2 regions of the Paenibacillus pedocola genome follow, and region 2 is predicted to be linked to the other one. Evidence: riboswitches for the same ligand, from Rfam matches in the RefSeq annotation. Region 2 holds a riboswitch; the other holds the start of a gene.
The links. A riboswitch is a leader RNA that binds a small molecule or an ion and turns the genes downstream of it on or off. The one in region 2 is predicted to bind S-adenosylmethionine.
Positions count from the first base shown of each region.

Region 1 (3,412 bases), 3.2 Mb from region 2:
GACCCGGCCCGGACAGTCAAGCTGTGATTATAGGAATCGGACATGCGGTGCGGGAGCTTCCCCGTACTTACACGGAAGGCCTGCTGCCAGGAATTACAGAAGCCATTCCGTATTGCGGCGGATGTTTAATCGTTTCCGGTGCATCCTATGAAGAAGACCCTGAGCTTCCGGTCCGGCTGAACACTGCGCTGCGCGAACGGAATACAGCCTGGCCGCTGGTGATTATAGTGGATCGCGCTGCTGAGGCAGTCCGTACACAGACCTCTTTTCTCTGGACAGTGTTCACCCGGTTCAATCCGGCCGACGATATCTACGCAGAAGCCGAAGTGAAGCAGCACCACATCGGCTACAAGCTGCCAATTGTGATCGATGCTCGCATGAAGTCTGGTGATGATGAAGAGCAGTCACCATGCACGAGTACGCTGGATATGGTGGACCGCAACTGGAGCAGCTATTTCCGGCAAGGATAGTATACATTTTTCTTTATTTTGAGGGGGACAAGACATGCTGCGGGTATTACTGGGAGAACCTCCGCGCCAGAACAGCGGGGTGCTCGCTGATGCGATGGATAACATGGCAAAGGTGGCATCCATGCTGCGCAAGGAGATGAACGCACATGAAGACCGCGACCATGAATACCGTAAGCTGGAGGTCTGGACACGCGGACTGATCTCCTCACTGGATGAACTGGAGCAGAGCTGGTTCGCGGCCGCCTTTTACCGCAAATCGGTGGTTGCCGGGTATATGGATGATATGTCGGTAACAGAACAGGGCGAATATGCCCGTTATGTTTATTTCTATAAAAACGGCTTTATCCGTGTCTTCTCCCTGCTGGACAAGCTGGGGACGGTGCTGAACAGCCTGTATAATCTGAATACAAGCCAGACCAAAGCCCACTTCTCCTATTTCACGGTACTGCGGCAGTTCCAGCTGCTCAAAGAACATACCCCGCTGGCGGATGAACTGGAGAATATTAAGAACTCTTACCGGGAGCCGCTGCAGAATCTGCGCAAACGCCGGAATGCAGAAATTCATTATATGAATGCTGAAATGCAGGATGATCTCTGGCAGAGGCATCAGGGGCTGCACGACAAAATTCAGCTTGAGGATCTGGACAGTCATCTGGAGGATTTGAGGCAGGGTTTGGAGATGGTCTGCAAATCTTTATGTGCCGCTTTCCGGTACAGCAATGAGCAGTGGCACAAGAATGCCTCCAGCCAAAACCGGGTGTGAAGACAGACTCACGTTAAAGCGTAAAAATCTTCCTTTGACAAAAAACCTGAAACTCACTATACTTAGGCTTGCATTATACTCTTACATCCTAAGATAACTATACGGCACTAATTTCATATCATAATCTTATCGAGAGCGGCGGAGGGATAGGCCCGATGAAGCCCGGCAACCGATTTGTATCCAGTAAACAAAGCGTACTGAGTACAAGTGTCATGGTGCTAATTCCTACAATGGCGCGGGTAATTGCCGTTGGCAGATGAGAAGGCATTGTAACTAAACGCACAGGGCCTCTTGCGATCTGCAACCGATCGTAAGGGGCTTTTTTGATACATGGAAATATGCATTAAGGAGGAACGACAGAAATTGATAGAGTTAAAAGAGTTGACTAAGGTATACGGAAAAGGCAGTAAAGCTGCTGTGGCGCTCTCGGGCTTAAATCTGTCCATTCAAAAGGGTGAAATCTTCGGCGTGATCGGTCATTCCGGTGCAGGCAAAAGTACGCTGATCCGCTGCATCAATCTGCTGGAACGCCCGACGAACGGTGAGGTCTGGGTGGATGGTGTAGAGCTGACTAGCCTCAGCCAGGGCCAGCTGCAGGAGAAGCGGCGCAAGATCGGGATGATCTTTCAGCACTTCAATCTGCTGTCTTCTGCTACAGTATATGACAATATCGCTTTTCCGCTGCGTCTGGCCGGTACGCCTAAGGCGGACATTGAACGTAAGGTCAAGGATCTGCTGGTTCTGGTCGGCCTTGAGCAGCACCGGAACAAATATCCGGCCCAGCTCTCAGGCGGACAAAAACAGCGGGTTGGCGTAGCCCGTGCGCTGGCCAGTGATCCGGATGTACTGCTCTGCGATGAAGCGACCTCGGCGCTGGATCCGCAGACAACAGACTCTATTCTGCGGCTGCTGCTCGACATTAACCGCAAGTTTCATCTGACCATTGTGCTGATTACCCATGAGATGCATGTCATTCAGAGTATCTGCGACCGGGTAGCGGTTATTCATGGCGGTGGAATTGTTGAACAGGGTGAGGTGGCAGAGGTGTTCCTGAAGCCGAAGCATGAGGTGACAAAGGACTTTATCCGTAGTGAAACCCAGCAGGACGGCCCGCTAAGAGCGGCCATAGAAGCGGTAAACGGAGAGAACACCAAAGCGGTCAAGATCACTTTTCTCGGACAAAAAACCTACGAATCCACGTTATCCCACGTTGTGCGCGGCACAGGCGTCAGCTTTGCGATTCTTCAGGGTACGATCTCGACCATTAAAGATGTGCCTTACGGCCAGCTGATTGTCCGCTTTGAAGGATCGCTTGAGGCGATTGATGCTACCCTGGCGGAGCTTGCGGCACAAGGTCTTGATGTGGAGGTGATTTCGTAATGGCCGGCTTGAATTTTAATGATATCAACTGGGAAGAAATGCTGGATGCATCCGTAGCCACACTAAAAATGTTAGCTTATTCCGGAATATTCACAATTATTCTTGGTTTACCACTCGGAATTGTGTTATATTTATGGGGGAAGTCCAAAAACAATATTATCAGAGCTGTTTACTCGGTATTATCGTTGCTCGTTAACATCCTGCGGTCCGTTCCATTCCTGATCCTGATGGTGGCTCTGATTCCGCTGAGCAAGACGATCATGGGCACCTCGATTGGTGTCCTGGGAACAATTCCGGCACTGGTCATCGGTGCGGCTCCGTTTTTTGCCAGACTGGTGGAGACAGCATTGCGTGAGGTTGACCGGGGGGTAATTGAAGCGGCACAAGGCATGGGAGCCTCTACAGGGCAGATTGTGCTGCGCGTGCTTTTGCCGGAGGCTCGTCCAGGTTTACTGGCCGGCGTAACGATTACACTCGTAACCCTCGTTTCCTATACAGCCATGTCAGGGATGATCGGCGGCGGCGGTCTTGGTGACCTGGCAATCCGCTATGGTTATTACCGGTATGAGAAAGAAGTCATGATTATCTCTGTAGTGCTGATGGTTATACTAGTGCAGCTGCTGCAGATGGCCGGTGACCGGCTGGTTCAATATTTTACCCGGAAATAAGGTACTTCCAGATATAGCCTTATTCATACACACATATTAGAGGGGGATTTACTGATGAAAAAAGTACTTTTGACGTTCTTTAGCTTGACCTTAGTGCTCGTGCTGGCGGCTTGCGGCAACAATAATAATGC
Region 1 covers NZ_CP134223.1:5,353,887-5,357,298, reverse strand. Annotated here, with positions in the region: gene QU597_RS23735 (UbiD family decarboxylase) at 1-470, shown strand, start outside; gene QU597_RS23730 (Cthe_2314 family HEPN domain-containing protein) at 505-1,233, shown strand; SAM riboswitch class I at 1,357-1,496, shown strand; gene QU597_RS23725 (methionine ABC transporter ATP-binding protein) at 1,597-2,613, shown strand; gene QU597_RS23720 (methionine ABC transporter permease) at 2,613-3,281, shown strand; gene QU597_RS23715 (MetQ/NlpA family ABC transporter substrate-binding protein) at 3,336-3,412, shown strand, end outside.
Region 1: another riboswitch for S-adenosylmethionine. It lies ahead of QU597_RS23725 (methionine ABC transporter ATP-binding protein); the one in region 2 lies ahead of metA (homoserine O-acetyltransferase MetA).

Region 2 (3,412 bases):
ACTTCGAGAGAATCCGTTCCAGCAGGCGGTAGGTGCCGCCATACAGATCCAGCGAAACAACCAGATGGTCGCCTTGGCCGAACAAAGCAAACACGGTGGTCAACGCAGCCATACCGGAGCTGCAGGCAAAGCCGGCATCACCGGATTCCAGCTCGGCCGCAGCCGTTTCCAGCACCGAGCGGGTCGGGTTTTTGGTACGGATGTAATCGAACCCTGTGCTTTGTCCAAGTCTCGGGTGACGGAATGCCGTTGCATTATAAATCGGATAATTCACTGCACCGGTAGCAGGATCCTCCTGTGAGCCAATCTGCGCCAGTCTGCTTTCAATCCTTAGTTTCTCGTCCATGGGTAAGCCTCCTAAATGTGGTGTTGAGCATTCTCTTCTCATCTATGATTAAATGATTGGACCAATATCGTAAGGGGTCTCTTGGTATACATAGTAATTGAGCCAATTGGCGAACAATAAGTTAGCATGGGCACGCCATACGGCCGGCGGGGTGCGCTGCGGGTCATCCTTTGGATAGTAATGCTTCGGCAGTGCAATATCCATTCCCTTGGCGATATCGCGGTCATACTCCCATTTCAGGGAGAATGGGTCATACTCGGAGTGACCAGTGACAAAAATCTGCCTGCCGTCATGCGTTGACACAAGATAGACTCCGGCTTCTTCGGATTCAGCAAGAATCTGCAGATCGGGATTCGCTTCGATATCTTCCCGGGAAACGTCAGTGTGGCGGGAATGCGGAACATGGAACACCTCGTCAAAACCGCGCAGCAGCTTGAAGTTATTATGGCTCAAGGTGTGCGGGAAGACGCCGAAGCATTTCTCGGGGAGACTAACCTTGCGCACGCCGAAGTGGTGATATAATCCAGCCTGTGCCGCCCAACAGATATGCATAGTCGAGGTGACATTGTGCTTGCTCCATTCAAATATTTCTTTCAGCTCTTCCCAGTAATTCACATCCTCAAATTCCATTTGCTCTACGGGGGCACCGGTGACAATCAGTCCGTCCAGACGGCGGTCACTGATTTCATCAAACGTTTTATAGAAACTCTTCAAATGCTCCGGCGAAGTATTTTTGGAAGTATGCGAGCTGGGATGCAAAAGGATCACATCCACCTGGAGCGGGGAATTCCCGATCAGGCGCAGCAGCTGCGTTTCTGTTGTTTCCTTGGTAGGCATTAAATTCAGGATAGCAATCCGTAAGGGACGGATGTCCTGATGAAAAGCCTGGCTCTCATCCATTACAAAGATATTTTCTCCGGATAATATTTCTTTGGCCGGTAAGCTGTCGGGAATTTTGATTGGCATTGCAGTGTCCACTCCTTAATCGAATTAGTGTCCTTCCATTGGCTGAAAAGCATGCAAAAAAGACCTTTCTCGCACGAGAAAGGTCATATAGCTGTAGTCATATGTGCCTCTCTCATCTGCCAGAGAACGATGCCGGGATATATACTTCCCCTGCATAGCTTCCGCAAGAATTAGCACCGTGCGTTTACACGCCGGTTGCCGGGTTTCATCGGGCCAGTCCCTCCACCTGCTCTTGATAAGATTTAGCTGTATTCAATTATTTTCTTAAAATTCACTTTAAATCATGAACCTGCTTTTCGTCAAGTCCATACAATGCTGAAGAGCCCCTAAACTGTAAAGAATTTAGCTTGTAAGAGGCATATCCCGGCGTTATACTAGACAAGTGTTTCACAGCACAATTGACGAAAAGAAGAGGTGAGTAAAGAATGGAAGGCGACCCGGGTGCGCAGTTAAGCGTACAAAGTGAGCAACCACACAGGATTAACATCAGCTTGCCGGCGGCGGGAGCATTTCTTCTTTATGTCCTCGAAACGTCATTCTGGCCGATTCATTGATTGTACCACCGGCCAAGCTGATTTTTTCCGTGTGCTTTAATTAGCATACCCCTGGAGAAGAACGGGGACAGAAGGAGTGAATCAGATGAAAATCCGGCTGGTGAATGCAGGGGTTTTTACACCGATCGATGATATTGAGGAAACACTTACCGCCCCTTTAGAAGGGTTCTACTGGATCGATGCCGATGACGAGGATTTGGAGCTGCTTCAGCCTCTGTATAATCTGCATGATCTGGCCGTTGAGGATTGCCTCAGCGAGGAGGAACAGCGGCCGAAGATTGAAATTTATGAGAGCCATTATTTTATTGTAGTCAACAGCATCCGTTTTGATGATGAGGAGATTTTCCTCCGGGCGCTTAACGTTTTTCTGGGCAGACATTTCATCATTACCGTCACCAAGCAAAAAATTCATGAGCTGCGTGTCCTGAAGCCCATTCTGTGGGAACAGGAGGTCAGCGAACCTGACCGGTTCCTTTACCATCTGATCGACACGGTCGTAGATAATTACTTCTCGGTCGGCGACCGGATTGAAGCACGGATCGAAAAGCTCGAAGAGGATATCCTCATGCACACCAAGAAATCGCACTTAAGCGAAATCATCGGTCTGCGCAGTGAAATCCTGTGGCTGAAGAAGATGTTGGGGCCGCAGAAGGAAGTTATCAACACACTAAACAAAAAAGACCTCCGACTGATCGATGATCAGCTGCAGAAGTACTTCAGCGATATTTATGAGAATGCGGTTAAAATCTCTGAAACATTCGAGACCTACCGCGACCTCATGGGCAACTTGCGCGAAGCCTACCAATCCAGTATCGCCAACCGCGCCAATGAAATCATGAGAGTTTTTACCGCAATTACTACAATATTCATGCCGCTGACCGTAATTACCGGGATCTACGGAATGAACTTTGACAATATACCCGAGACCCATTCACAATATGGCTACTATGGCGTAATTGCCGTAATGGTAACGCTCGGCTGTGGAATGCTGTTTATTTTCCGCAAAAAGGATTGGCTATGAGCACTAACGGACGAATACGCTAAGGCGAAGGTTACCGCTACCGCAAGGTAGGAGGAAACCTTCGCCTTTTTGGTTAGGTCACAAACACAAATAGCACATTTCCGGCATGACGCTGATCAGCGTCAAGCCTTATCCGCTTCCTTCATCTCAGCAAATAAACGTTCTGTATCCTCGCGCTTGCACAGCTCCCGCTCCGGGTTCATCACGGCCGCGCTGCCGGAAGCGATTCCGAACTGGACGGCTTCGCGCAGAGGCCACCCGCGCTCCAGACTATATACGGTCCCTGCTACCAGACTGTCTCCTGCACCAACGACGCTAAGCACCTGAACTTCAGGAGCATTCAGATGCTCACAGCCTTCCCTGGTAATCAGCAGTGCGCCTTGTCCGCCTAAAGAGACCACCACCACTTCGGTCCGTCCCTGTTCAATCAGCTCCAGCGCAGCTGCCTTTAATTCTTCATCACCAGCGATGCCGTGCCCTACAAGCTCTTCCAATTCACGCGCATTCGGTTTCAGCAGGTAGACA
Region 2 covers NZ_CP134223.1:2,120,420-2,123,831, reverse strand. Annotated here, with positions in the region: gene QU597_RS09045 (aminotransferase class I/II-fold pyridoxal phosphate-dependent enzyme) at 1-346, opposite strand, end outside; gene metA (homoserine O-acetyltransferase MetA) at 395-1,312, opposite strand; SAM riboswitch class I at 1,422-1,554, opposite strand; gene corA (magnesium/cobalt transporter CorA) at 1,952-2,887, shown strand; gene QU597_RS09030 (1-phosphofructokinase family hexose kinase) at 3,010-3,412, opposite strand, start outside.